One region of the Paenibacillus tundrae genome, then DNA from elsewhere that is predicted to be linked to it. Evidence: riboswitches for the same ligand, from Rfam matches in the RefSeq annotation. Region 1 holds a riboswitch; each other region holds the start of a gene.

What was found. Region 1 has a riboswitch for cyclic di-AMP ahead of V6W81_RS17160 (3D domain-containing protein). Riboswitches for the same ligand answer to the same signal wherever they lie in the genome.
Region 2: linked by a shared signal. The riboswitch ahead of V6W81_RS10290 (C40 family peptidase) and the one ahead of V6W81_RS17160 (3D domain-containing protein) in region 1 are both predicted to bind cyclic di-AMP.
Region 3: linked by a shared signal. The riboswitch ahead of V6W81_RS06650 (hypothetical protein) and the one ahead of V6W81_RS17160 (3D domain-containing protein) in region 1 are both predicted to bind cyclic di-AMP.

Annotation. Positions count from the first base shown of each region.
Region 1 is NZ_CP145605.1:3,835,105-3,839,347, reverse strand. It holds gene V6W81_RS17170 (ABC transporter substrate-binding protein/permease) at 1-852, shown strand, start outside; gene V6W81_RS17165 (amino acid ABC transporter ATP-binding protein) at 839-1,561, shown strand; cyclic di-AMP (ydaO/yuaA leader) riboswitch at 1,840-2,033, shown strand; gene V6W81_RS17160 (3D domain-containing protein) at 2,036-2,710, shown strand; gene V6W81_RS17155 (polysaccharide deacetylase family protein) at 2,816-3,604, opposite strand; gene V6W81_RS17150 (hypothetical protein) at 3,760-4,104, shown strand; gene V6W81_RS17145 (PspA/IM30 family protein) at 4,223-4,243, shown strand, end outside.
Region 2 is NZ_CP145605.1:2,264,563-2,268,805, reverse strand. It holds gene V6W81_RS10305 (carbohydrate-binding protein) at 1-753, shown strand, start outside; tRNA gene V6W81_RS10300 (tRNA-Leu) at 913-997, opposite strand; gene pelA (pectate lyase) at 1,188-2,144, opposite strand; cyclic di-AMP (ydaO/yuaA leader) riboswitch at 2,589-2,720, shown strand; gene V6W81_RS10290 (C40 family peptidase) at 2,726-3,190, shown strand; gene V6W81_RS10285 (carboxymuconolactone decarboxylase family protein) at 3,281-3,610, opposite strand; gene V6W81_RS10280 (hypothetical protein) at 3,723-3,941, opposite strand; gene V6W81_RS10275 (hypothetical protein) at 4,062-4,243, opposite strand, start outside.
Region 3 is NZ_CP145605.1:1,544,250-1,548,492, reverse strand. It holds gene V6W81_RS06660 (Nramp family divalent metal transporter) at 1-369, shown strand, start outside; gene V6W81_RS06655 (HAD family hydrolase) at 501-1,184, opposite strand; gene V6W81_RS06650 (hypothetical protein) at 1,350-1,748, opposite strand; cyclic di-AMP (ydaO/yuaA leader) riboswitch at 1,864-2,040, opposite strand; gene V6W81_RS06645 (glutathione peroxidase) at 2,432-2,911, shown strand; gene V6W81_RS06640 (hypothetical protein) at 3,060-3,248, shown strand; tRNA gene V6W81_RS06635 (tRNA-Leu) at 3,328-3,410, opposite strand; gene V6W81_RS06630 (urease accessory protein UreF) at 3,873-4,243, shown strand, end outside.

The DNA of each region.
Region 1 (4,243 bases):
CTGGACGATGCCATCGGTCTTGCACCTATTGTGGTGGACGAAGAGCAGGTCGAGGCTGCAATCGGGATTCGCAAAGGCAATACCGAGTTGCTAAATGCCGTAAATAGTACGTTGGAACGGCTTAAGAGCGAAAATAGAATTGAAGAAATGGTAACCGAAGCAAGCCAATTGATGGCAGGTAAAGATACCAAAAATATTTTTCAAGTATTCTGGGCGTATAAAAGCTTCTATGCGACAGGGATAGGTTATACCCTTTTGTTATCTGCACTCGGTGTATTGTTCGGGGTAATCATCGGTTTGATTATCTGTATGTTCCGTATGCATGATATGGCTATTCTGCGTTGGATCGGTACAGCGTATGTTGAACTGATTCGTGGTACGCCAATGCTCGTGCAATTGATGATTATCTATTATGGATTGTCACTGACCTTCGGAATTAATTTCTCGGCGCTACAAGCCGGTGTAATCACACTCTCCATCAACAGTGGTGCTTACCTTGCGGAGATCTTCCGTGCAGGGGTACAAGGTGTAGATCGTGGACAATTAGAGGCTGCTCGTTCACTGGGTATGGGTAGAGGTGCAGCGATGCGCTACATTATATTGCCACAAGCGTTCAAGGCCGTATTACCTGCAATCGGTAATGAGTTCGTAACGATTATTAAAGAGTCTTCCATCATCTCGGTTATTGGTATGGTCGACATTATGTATCAAGCAAGTGTGGTCAAAAATATTACGTACCAAGGGATGAATCCATTCCTTATTGCAGCAGCTATTTATTTTGTAATGACCTTCATATTGTCCAAGCTGCTCGGACGACTGGAAAGGAAGTTGAATGCAAGTGATCGACGTTAGTCAATTATATAAATCCTATGGAAAAAATGAAGTATTAAAAGGCATTGATGTCACGATTGGCAAAGGCGAGGTTGTCGTTGTCATTGGACCATCCGGTTCGGGTAAAAGTACATTTTTGCGTTGTCTGAACCTGCTTGAGCAGCCGACTTCAGGCGAGATCCTATTCGAAGGTGTTTCAATTACAGAACCGAAGCATAACATCAATGCTACGCGTGAAAAGATGGGTATGGTGTTTCAACATTTCAACCTGTTTCCTCATAAGACGATTCAGCAGAACATCACGATTGCTCCAATCAAAGTAAAGAAACAATCGGTACAGGAAGCAGATCAGATTGCAGCCGATTTGCTTAAAACGGTGGGTCTTTCTGACAAAAAAGATGCATACCCTAACCAGTTGTCAGGTGGACAAAAACAACGTATTGCGATTGCGAGAGCCTTGGCGATGCAACCACATGTAATGTTGTTTGACGAGCCAACTTCAGCACTCGATCCAGAGATGGTTGGAGAGGTGCTTGATGTCATGAAACGCCTGGCAGAGGGTGGAATGACGATGGTCATTGTTACGCATGAGATGGGCTTCGCTCGTGAAGTAGGAGACCGAATTCTGTTTATGGATGGCGGAGTAATTATTGAGCAAGGAACACCTGATGAAGTGTTTGGTGCACCTAAGAATGCTCGTACACGTGATTTTCTTGCCAAAGTTCTATAGTAATGTGATCATAAGCTGCCGAGCAGCTGGGGATACACTATTGAATGAAGAGTAACAAACAGCCTTGTCGACATCATCGTCGGCAGGGTTGTTTTTATTTGTTTTCCGGAGATACATAATCAGAAGGATCAATGGAATAAAAGGTAACTTTTTTGTTACTTATATAGAAGACATATATGAATTATTAATATGAAAAAGGCTTGTTTTATTAACCAATTTTGATGTGTCATAAACGTACTGGTAAGATTTACTACAACTATAGGTTACAAGATTGTGATATATTGTTCCTGCCGAAACTTCCGAGGAGGAAGTGCGGGGGATGTAACGATGCAGAAACGAGGATTGATGTTCGCGTACTGCTAGGGGTGAATTAGGGCGTACATAACGTTAAGGGCATGTGATTGAACCTATAGGGTGGTTTCCTCCATCCGAATCCGACAACTAACCTCGCAGGCATAATGAGGGAGGAAGACCATGTTTAACAAGAAACGTATTGCGAAAGCAGCAACAGCATTGCTGACAGCAGCTATGCTCATTCAGGCCGTTCCAGCTTACGCTGACTCTGTTCATGTGGCCAAAGAGGGGGATACATTCTATACTTTATCCAAACAGTATGGTGTAGGTATGGAAGCACTCATTAAAGCAAATGCAAATATTTCACCTTATAACATCTATGGTGGGCTGAAAATTACTGTACCTGGAAAAGCCAACACCGTCTCAGCAGCAGCGGCTCCAGCAGCCAAAGCAGAGGCTAAAACGATCACAACAGCAAGCTTGGATGTCAATGCAGACAGCAAAGTGGTTGAAGCCTGGGGCAAAACATTTGATTACAGCAAGTCCATTGAAATGAAGGCAACAGCGTACTCTGCAGATCCATCCGAAAACGGAAAATGGGGTGCTGTAGATTACTTCGGTAATCCGCTTGAATTGGGTACAATCGCTGTAGATCCAAGTGTGATCCCGCTGGGAACGAAAGTCCTCGTGACAGGTCACACACACCCAGGACTGCCGAAACAAGCGTTTGTAGCTACGGCGCGAGATACAGGCGGTGCGATTAAAGGTAAACGCGTTGATATTTTCATTCCTGGCAGTAAACAATCCGTGAGCACATTCGGTTTCCAAGATGTTGAGCTTTACATTCTAAAATAAACGTCATGCAAACAAAATGAAAAAGGGTGTCTTCCATTCACAGTCTGATGTGAGTAGAGACGCCCTTTTTAGTTTAACGTTTCTCTTAAAGTGCCTATGCTGGAATTACTTGCTCTTAGAGATGTTTAACATCTCGTCCAGTGTTACAAGGCTATATCCCCGTGCTCGAAGCTCCTCAATGATCTCTGGTAACGCATCAATCGTTCCCTGAAGGTTAGAGCCCACTCCGCCTCCTGCATGTTGAAGAACGATCGACCCTGGTTTAACAGCCGATAAAATATTCTGCTTCACTTCATCTTTGGAAAGACCTTTCCAATCGAGTGAATCGACATTCCAGTTCACAATGCTATATTGCTGCTTCTGAGCCCATTGGAGCTGCTTCTCATTAATATCCCCGTAAGGTGGGCGAATCATTTTTGGCGTATACCCGGTTAAATTGTGAATGATATCCCCGGTATGTAAAATTTGTTTGCGAAAATCGTTCATCGTCAGCTTACTGAATTCAGGATGACTATAGCTGTGGTTACCCATGATATGACCTTCGCGAACCATACGTTTGACTAGAGCCGGATGTTTCTCTGCCCGCTTGCCTACAATAAAAAAAGTCGCTTTGACTTTATACTTTTTCAAAACATCCAATACCTGTGGAGTGAACCTTGGATCAGGAACATCATCAAAAGTCAGAGCAACCTGTTTGGTGGAAGGCCCATTCGTCTTGAACGTATCAGCATATTTCTGTCTTAGTTGACCTAGCGTGAGCTGTTCATCGCCTTGTGCATCAAACTCCGTGACAGGTGAACTGGCTTGGTTCGGTTCAGCTGACATATGAGCAGGAGCGAAATTTCCGCTCAAGAGAAAGACGATAAATGATATTGCGATGAGGCGAATACGCATAATAGCAGCCCCCTTTTCCAAAAATGCGTTCTCTATGGTATGCCCGATGTAATCTTGATTTATTCGACTTGTGAGATGTTTCATTGTCAGTCTCTCGAATCTTGTTCATAATTCGGACCATAACATGAGATAGAGAAAAGGATAGGTGGATTAGTATGAGTAAATATGATTTGAGTTCAATTCGATTACAGGTTGTAGACGTGGGGCAGGACAAAGTATTCATGGTTACAGGCGGCGATGCACACATAGGAGCGGTGGCAACCTATTATGTAGATCACGATCGTCTTAGTGGAGCTACATTTCATGTCCCAGGGCATAAGGAGCAGGAGTTATGCGAGAGGCTTGCGCGCAAGGCGGCATATCAGTTGAAGGTTACGGTGACGGTCATTATGGGCATTCATTTTGATGCGATCACACGCATGCAGATTGATGAAATCGTGCAGACTGCAGAGAGGCTCCTTGATGAACATCTGCTGATAAAAGGTCAATTAAAAGAATAATTTTACATGATGAAGAAGTTTGTTTTGATTTTTTTTGCTAAAATTGAAACGGGTTGAGGTTTATCACGTATGTATGATTATATACAAGGTTGTAATATCGACTAGGAGGAATAACATAATGTCCATTTTCAAACGTTTA
Region 2 (4,243 bases), 1.6 Mb from region 1:
GAGGATGGCACGATTAGCAAACGCGGTTATAATATGGCTCATTTCTCCAAATTCGTACGTCCAGGCTATCTGCGAGTGGATGCAACGAAAAACCCAGATACCAATACGTTTGTGTCTGCCTACAAAGGAGATAACAAGGTTGTCGTCGTCGCAATTAACAAAGGAACTTCTGCAACCAGTCAGCGATTTGTCCTGCAAAATGGTAACGCCTCTACTGTATCCTCATGGGTAACGGATAGCAGCCGTAACCTAGCAAGTGGAGCACCGATCAATGTGTCTAACGGCGCATTTACTGCACAGCTTCCTGCTCAAAGTGTAACCACATTTGTAGCGAATATCACTGGGCCAGGAAGTGGTAACACAAGTGGTACAACGTATGAAGCTGAAACAGGAACTACCCTAACTGATGCTGTAGTTGAGACAATCTACCCAGGTTACACCGGCTCGGGGTATGTTAATTTCAATGCACTAACGAACTCTGCCATTCAATGGAATAATATTAACAATGCGACAAGTGGTACCAAAAACGTAAAGTTTCGTTATGCATTAGAGAGTGGCACGCGTAACCTCGATGTGTACGTTAACGGAAACAAAGTGATCAGCAATACCTCTTTTTCAGCAACAGGAAGCTGGTCGACATGGGGCGAGAAAACCATTCAGGTACCCATGAATTCTGGAACGAATACCATCAGAGTTGTAACAACAGGTACAGAAGGGCCTAATATCGATAACATTACAGTTACAGCATCATAATACGTGTAGTAATATAATTGGCAAAAAATTGCCCAAGCCTGTGATTAGTCGTAGGTCGTTGTAACCGACAATGGATGGACAAGCTGTGAGATCCCCCATATGAGTTCAAAAAAAGGTTCCCCGATAGACTAATGTCTAACAGGGAACCTTTTCATTCGATGCGGTCGAGAGGACTCGAACCTCCACGGGGGGTTAGCCCACACGGACCTGAACCGTGCGCGTCTGCCAATTCCGCCACGACCGCATATGTATATCTCCGTGATATATATGTATCTCGGCGACAAAAAATAATATATCACGCAAGCATCTACATGTCAATATACAAATGCTCAGGAAGAAACCCGATCCAGATAGTCACTTCCGGATCGGGCTTCATGTTTAGGAGCTGGCATATGATCTGGCACGATTGGTACCAGTTTAGAATCTAAATTAAGTTACAGCTTGGATGGCCAGTTACCATACCATGCATAACCGCCTCTTCTTTCTTTGTCAATATCGCTCAATTTGTATTTCACGATGCCGTCACGACCGATAAAGATGGGTTTATCCGTTCCAACTTCATAGAAACGAGCCCAGATTGGTGCAGCTTTGGAATCAGCAATAATTTTGCTATCGCCGTTCGCTCTTTCATATCGGTAACCGGTGATCTTCACTTTGTTAAACCAAGCTTCGGCTCCCTTGATGGATGCTGTAATTTTGGCGTTGGAAGGTCTTGTTTTCAGGAATTTAACAATCGTTACACTCTCTCCAGCTGTTAATGATGGTACTTCATAGATTCTTGCACCTGCAGGCTTAAGTGTGCTTGAATCATGCTGTTGCCCCCATGCTGTGAGCTTGCCACCTGAAACTACCTGTGTATTCAAAATCGCATCCACACCTTTAGCAACCGCATTTTTACTACGATTGGCAAGGTTGCTGTCAATAAAGGAGAAGTCACCTTTTCGTGTCGCAACTTCATCCAACATGTACATTACATTAATCATCGCATCATCATTGTAGGTAATATGTTTGTGATAACCAGAACTTTGATAAACTTGAGGCCACCCACCATTGGAATACTGCATATTCAGCAAAAAGTTAATTCCCTTAATCGCGGCAGCAGAATAACGTGGGTCGTTTGTCTTTTTGAATTCTTTAGCTAGTCTTCTAATTTCTGAGTATGTAGCTTTATTGTCGATCGTAGATTTCGCCCACTCACCAGTGGATTGCTTATATTCTTTTCTCCAGCCTCCATCGGCTCTTTGATTCTTCAAGATATCGGATATGCTTGCTGTTGTTCCCGAAGCATCCGCAGCAGATACAATCCTAACCGGTTGAATGACCATACCTACCGCAGAAAATACCATTGAAAATGCTAGAACTAATGTAACTAACTTTGTTTTTGTATTCAAAATGATCACACACTCCCCGTTATTATTGAAATCATCCAATTCTTCATTCCACTTACTTTCACCCTCTAATTACACGTCTCTCCACCAACTCCTTTATTTGAATTAAATTATAACGACTATATTTTTATCCAATATGTGGATTGGATAGAACGATCTTATGCAAAAAAAATAACTTTGTCAATTAATGCAACATCTTGTAACATTCCGCGATTATTGTATCTATCAGAATAGTTCAAACTGCACATGACAAACCTCGAGTGGTATACACTCTAGTTTGGATTTGAATCACATATTACTATTTTGTAATTAGTTACGCTGTCATTTCGTGTTTATTCTTCATAAAAATCAATAGTTCCGTTAACATTGGGCGATAAAGAAGGTATTAAGATGGGTTTGACATTTACGCATATATGCAATATAGTTTCAAAAGGTTACAAAAACTTAATTATTCATTTGCCGAGTTTCATGTTTGAAAACGGGGGAACCATTTTGGGTGAATTATTCTTATACATAGGAAATATAGGGAACCTTCTACCGAACCCTTAGCTAACTCCGTAGGCAACGAAGGGAGAACATTGATTTTGAAAAAACTTATCATCTCCATTTTTGGAGCAGCAGTACTATTTACTTCAGGTGCAACAAGTACAGAGGCAAGCACAATCAACACCGTCGTTAATAACATGGCAGGTATTCCTTACAAATGGGGCGGTACAACAATGGCCGGCTTCGATTGTTCTGGATTTATGAGATATCTTTTTGATAAATATAGCATCGATCTACCCCGCACTTCCCAGCAGCAAGCGAAAGCAGGAACTCCTGTATCCAAAGCGAACCTTCGCACAGGCGATCTCGTATTCTTCAATACAATGGGTAAAGGTGTTTCACACGCAGGTGTTTACATCGGTGACGGCCAATTCGCACACGCATCAAGCAGCAAAGGTGTCAGCATCACTAAATTGTCTAACCCTTACTTCAAAGACCGTTATGTTACGGCTCGCCGAGTTACTGGCCAGTTTATGTATAATAAAATGATTGGAAAAATATAATATAACTTCGATGTACATAAATAAGGACCTATTCCCGTAGCATTTGCCAAGGAATACGTCCTTATTTTCATTGATATAGCCCCATCCTGCTTAGTGCAGCGCCTTCTGTACGCGCATTGCGCCCTGAGATAGTGCATGACCGCCGCCTACGGCACCCGCCACTGCAACGGTCTCCATGATCTCCTGATCGGTAGCACCCTTCGCACGAGCTTCCTCCACGTGATAGAAGGTACACACTTCGTTATTCGCAAATAAGCCAATGCCCAAGGCGATTAATTGTTTCGTTTTGGCATCAATGGCTCCTGGCTGAAAGCATTCTCCCGTAAACTCATGGTAAGACTTCACCACTCCCGGTAGCACATCGCTCAACTCACCAATCTGATCCTTATACGCGTGAACCTTTTCATTCATCAATGTCATATCATTGCACGCCCTCTCGGAGATAGTTCCACATCCTTCACTGTAACTATCCTTTCTCCTGAGCGAATCGATTATGCCTATAGGAGGATGGTAAATCCCGTTAGCTCATTTCCTACTCGCTAAGTGGACTCTGGCGCGGCTCGCTGAACAGCTGATAGCGATAACTACGATCGAGCTTAACCACACGTCGATTCTGCCGCCGAATGAGTACCTGCTCTCCATCCCAAGCAACAACAATTCCTGTTACATCATTGGACTCAAGCTCGTCCCTTACCACTCTAACCTTTTCACCTGACAAACGCAGGGCATCCAGCTCTGTATCACTAATCATGTCTATGGCTCCTATGTTCCAAATTAATTTACAAAAAGAGACCTAAATGACAACTCATTTAGGTCTCACGTGACTGTATTGGACTGTCATGTCATACGAAACGTATGTCCCGACTGAAATTTACCGCTGCGCGTGCTCTTTGCTGTCATTCTTCTCAAACCAAAAATCAAGCACTTTGGCGGACATCACACGTTCTTCAAGGTACTCCACTTGATGCGGTGTAAATTGCTCTTTCCAAGAGAAGGACAACTCTTCACACAAGCCTACAATCGTCAGAAGTTCTGACCAGGCAACATAGCGTT
Region 3 (4,243 bases), 2.3 Mb from region 1:
GCATCAGGTCAAAACTCGACACTCACTGGCACTCTGGCCGGACAGATTGTTATGGAAGGGTTCCTCAACATTCGAATTCCTGCATGGCTGCGACGTCTAGTCACTCGCCTGATTGCAATCATTCCTGCCGTCATTGTGACCGCTATTGCAGGAGAGCATGGAACAGAGGAACTTCTGATCCTAAGCCAAGTTGTACTTTCCTTACAGCTTCCTTTTGCGGTTATTCCGCTGGTCATGTTTACAAGTGATAAGAAGAGTATGGGTGCATTCGCTAACAAACTGTGGTTGAAAATTACGTCCTGGATCATCGCTGCAGTCATCGTTGTCCTGAATGTGTATCTCATTATTCAGACCATCGCGCTGTTTTAATTCAAATAAAAAGAGCCGACTCATCCAAGTGAAACGTTCACTTGAAATGGTCGGCTCTTATTTATCCTTTTCTAGAACGATATGCTCCAGTAGGGTCATCAGCATAAATCTTATTTTGGAGTATGTATCTCCTAGTCTTGATCTGGTAAAAGCAAAGGAAGAAGCTGCTCTAAATTATCAATTGTCCAATCCGGGTGATCCTGATCTTCAAGCTCAGGCTGGAACCGTCCATACCCCTGTAAAATGCGTATCGTTCGCATTCCCAGCTTCTTCGCCGGAACGATGTCATTATCGATGCGATCTCCGATCATAACTGCTTCCTCAGCCTTGCATCCCGCCTGCTTCAATGCCACTGCATACAGTTCACGATCAGGCTTAGACACTCCTTCTTCAGCAGAACAAGCAAGTACATTCACATACTTACGCAAGCCGTAACGCTCTAACCGTTCCTCCGTACCCGGACTCTGATTAGCAATGATGCCAATTCGATAATATCGTGACAGTGATTTCAGCACTGAACCAGCACACGCATAGGGTTGCTCAAGCTCTTTACGAAACTTTAATTTAGCCTGGATCTGCTCTCTATGCTGTTCATCGCTAATCAACGTACGTATCGCCACTTTCATTGGCCATGCCTCGTAGTTTCGGTAACAGGTGACAAATATCTCCCGTACAGTCTCGATCTGCACCGGATATCCAAGTGCACAGGCTTCTCTCACGAACTGACCGATAATATCGTCTACAGGCTCCCATTCGTCCACTAGCGTATCTCCTACATCGAAGAACAACCATTTTAACCCACGTACATCTGGCACAACTATTCCTCCTTATCTTGCTACATCCCCTAAACAATAAAAAAGAAGACCCACTTCATGCATGAGTCTCCTCAAAATTCCGTTTACCCTTTGTTCATAAGTTTAATGATCTATTCGTTCAATTATATCAGGCACCTGACAAGGGAGCAATCATCGGTTGCAGCATCAACCGTTAAGCAGGAAGCCCACTTCTCCGTTTAATGAATAGACAATCCGATCGGCACCCATGCCTCGATAAATTCCTTTTGGATGGCTCTGTTCTGTAATCACACACAGCGACTTAGATGTCCACGAACGACAGATCTGCAAATAACGGCAGGTCAAGTTCAGACTATTCTCAAAAATAAAAACATTACCTACACTACTCTGAGGTAAAAACCATTTCTCTGCCGCAGCCGTGTTCATGCGAATGACATGCTCTACCCCGAACTTCCGGAGTTTCCGCTCTTCCCCTGCACTGTTGGTCAGAACGGCAAACGGCATTTTTTTGTACATCAATAGTTTGATAAATTTGCGCCCCGCTTCGTTCGGAGCAGTTACTAAAATCATCTCATTATCCATCATTCGTTCCTCCCTTAGCGTGAAAAGACAACAAAAAAGAAGCGTGGGGGACCAAGGCCTCCCGGACGCTTCTTAAAGAATCCATGGCAAAAACACCATGAACCAGCGTACGGCTTGTTGCCTCTCCCTTTAACGCTTACGAGGTTAGCTGACGGATTCGGGCGCGAGAGTCGCCCTATTTCCGGCTGTTACCGGAAAATTCACCCCATGGATCCATACCGTCCTAGAACAGCGCATCCTGTTGGTTCCCCCGTTTTCCACCCATGAATGAATGGAAACTCAGCGATTAAAACATCGTTCTTACATCATTACTGATTAGATCGATATTATCGTTTGTTTCGTTTTTTCATGTACAATAGAAATTAAATTAGAAATTACGATATGAATCATACACCGAGGTCATGTTGATGTAAAGTGTACATAGATCACCGAATCGACGGATTTATGCCGTTTCAACCCAATGATATCGCTTACAACATATTTTTGCTTCATCCATCTCCCCTAAGCTCTCTAATTCTCGTGATCACAAAAATCTTCTACCTATTCGTCCATATGAAGACCAATTCAAGCTCAAAAAGAGCTAAAACTATAATTATCCAATATTAGTTTTGCATTATTTAATTGTAACCAATATAATAGATATATACGAAAAAGGAATCATTCATTCGATATAGGAGGCGATTTTCATGACCGTTTATGAATACAAAGTTAATACCCTTCGAGGCCAAGAACAAGAAATGTCTCAATACCGAAACAAAGTGCTGCTTATTGTGAATACAGCTAGTAAGTGTGGATTGACACCACAATTCGAAGGGCTGCAAGAGCTGTACAATAAATTCAAAGATCGCAATTTTGAAGTTCTCGGATTCCCGAGCAATCAGTTTGCACAGGAAAAAGGCTCATCCGATGATATTGCTGAGTTCTGTCAAATGAACTATGGTGTAAGCTTCCCGATGTTCGAGAAGATCGATGTCAACGGATCGAACGCTCACCCCCTGTTCCAGCATCTCACCAAAGAGGCTCCAGGCCTACTCGGCTCCAAAGCAATCAAATGGAATTTCACTAAATTCCTAGTGGATCAAGACGGACGTGTCGTAAAGCGTTACGCACCCAAAACAACTCCTGATCAGATCGAAGCTGACATCGAGAAATTACTAAAAAAATAAATTGAACAACCAACAGCCATCTAACCGGAGACCACAGCTTTAAGCAGGAATTCTCTAGTCGGTGGCTTTTTTTTGCACTCACGAGCTTATTTTGGCATAAGGGCCCAGGATATACATTAGAGTGTTCTGTTGAGAGGAGTGATGTGGTATGAAAAAAGTACTTACTGCAATGTTTCGGAGAAGTAGACGTAATTCTAATGGTACAAGGATTATGATTGGACATCGACCAGACAATCGAATCGCCGGGACGTTATATGAATCGTTAGGATTCATCCAAGTAAGTAGAGAGCTTATCGATGGCGAAATCGTACGTTTACTTCAAATCGGTCGGGCTTAATGATTAGAATAAAATAAAAACGGTAGAAACAAAAAAAGAAGCTTCCGAGTTCGGAAGCTTCTTCTGTCTTGCATTATGATGCGGTCGAGAGGACTCGAACCTCCACGGGCATACGCCCACTACCCCCTCAAGATAGCGTGTCTGCCATTCCACCACGACCGCATGTCGTAAATTATCGGCAACAAAAATGATTATACCGGGTTTCATTATAAAAGTAAAGTACTTTTTAAATTCAGCTTTTTCACACGATAATTCCCCCTCTACCTGCATGAATCGTCATATTTCCACAGCAGTTGCATATCCTTGAGTTCGACCTATTTTTGTAGTTCATTTACCCTTGATAAGCTTCAATGAGCAAGCCAATGGAATAATCACTAATATTACTTTTACTACTTCTCTTCCAATGACAAGATTATCACACACACTCCAATATATAACTCAGTACGTTATTTTAAATAACATATAAAGAAAATAAAACAAAATTAACAAGATTTAATTGACAAAAAGCGGATAATTATGTGAATATATATATCATATAATTCGGATTCAAACTCATAAACAGCTTCAAAACGAAATAAAATGTTATATATAATAACATTTAACGAACATAGGAGGCGAAAGATCGTGAACCGTGGGAATAAGCTGCTCGATTATGTCAAACTGCTTGATTCCTCTATTCAAGTCGGAGGGTTCACTCATTCATTCGGCATGGATGCACTTATAGCAGAAGGTTCAATCCGCAACGTAGCAGACCTGGAATCATTCATGCGTTGTCAATTACATCCGAGCATTGTGCGCCTGGAAGGAATGGCGATTAAGGGCATCTACAGTGCAGCGGATCAGAAGGACACATGGCGAACAGCTCTTATTGACAAACTAGTCCACGTTCAGCGAACCCCTCCAGATCTCAGGGAACACTCCTCTGCTATGGGCAAACGGTTAATCAAGCTCGCTCAAGCCCTCCATCCCTGGATCGACTTTAGAAAACTCGAGCA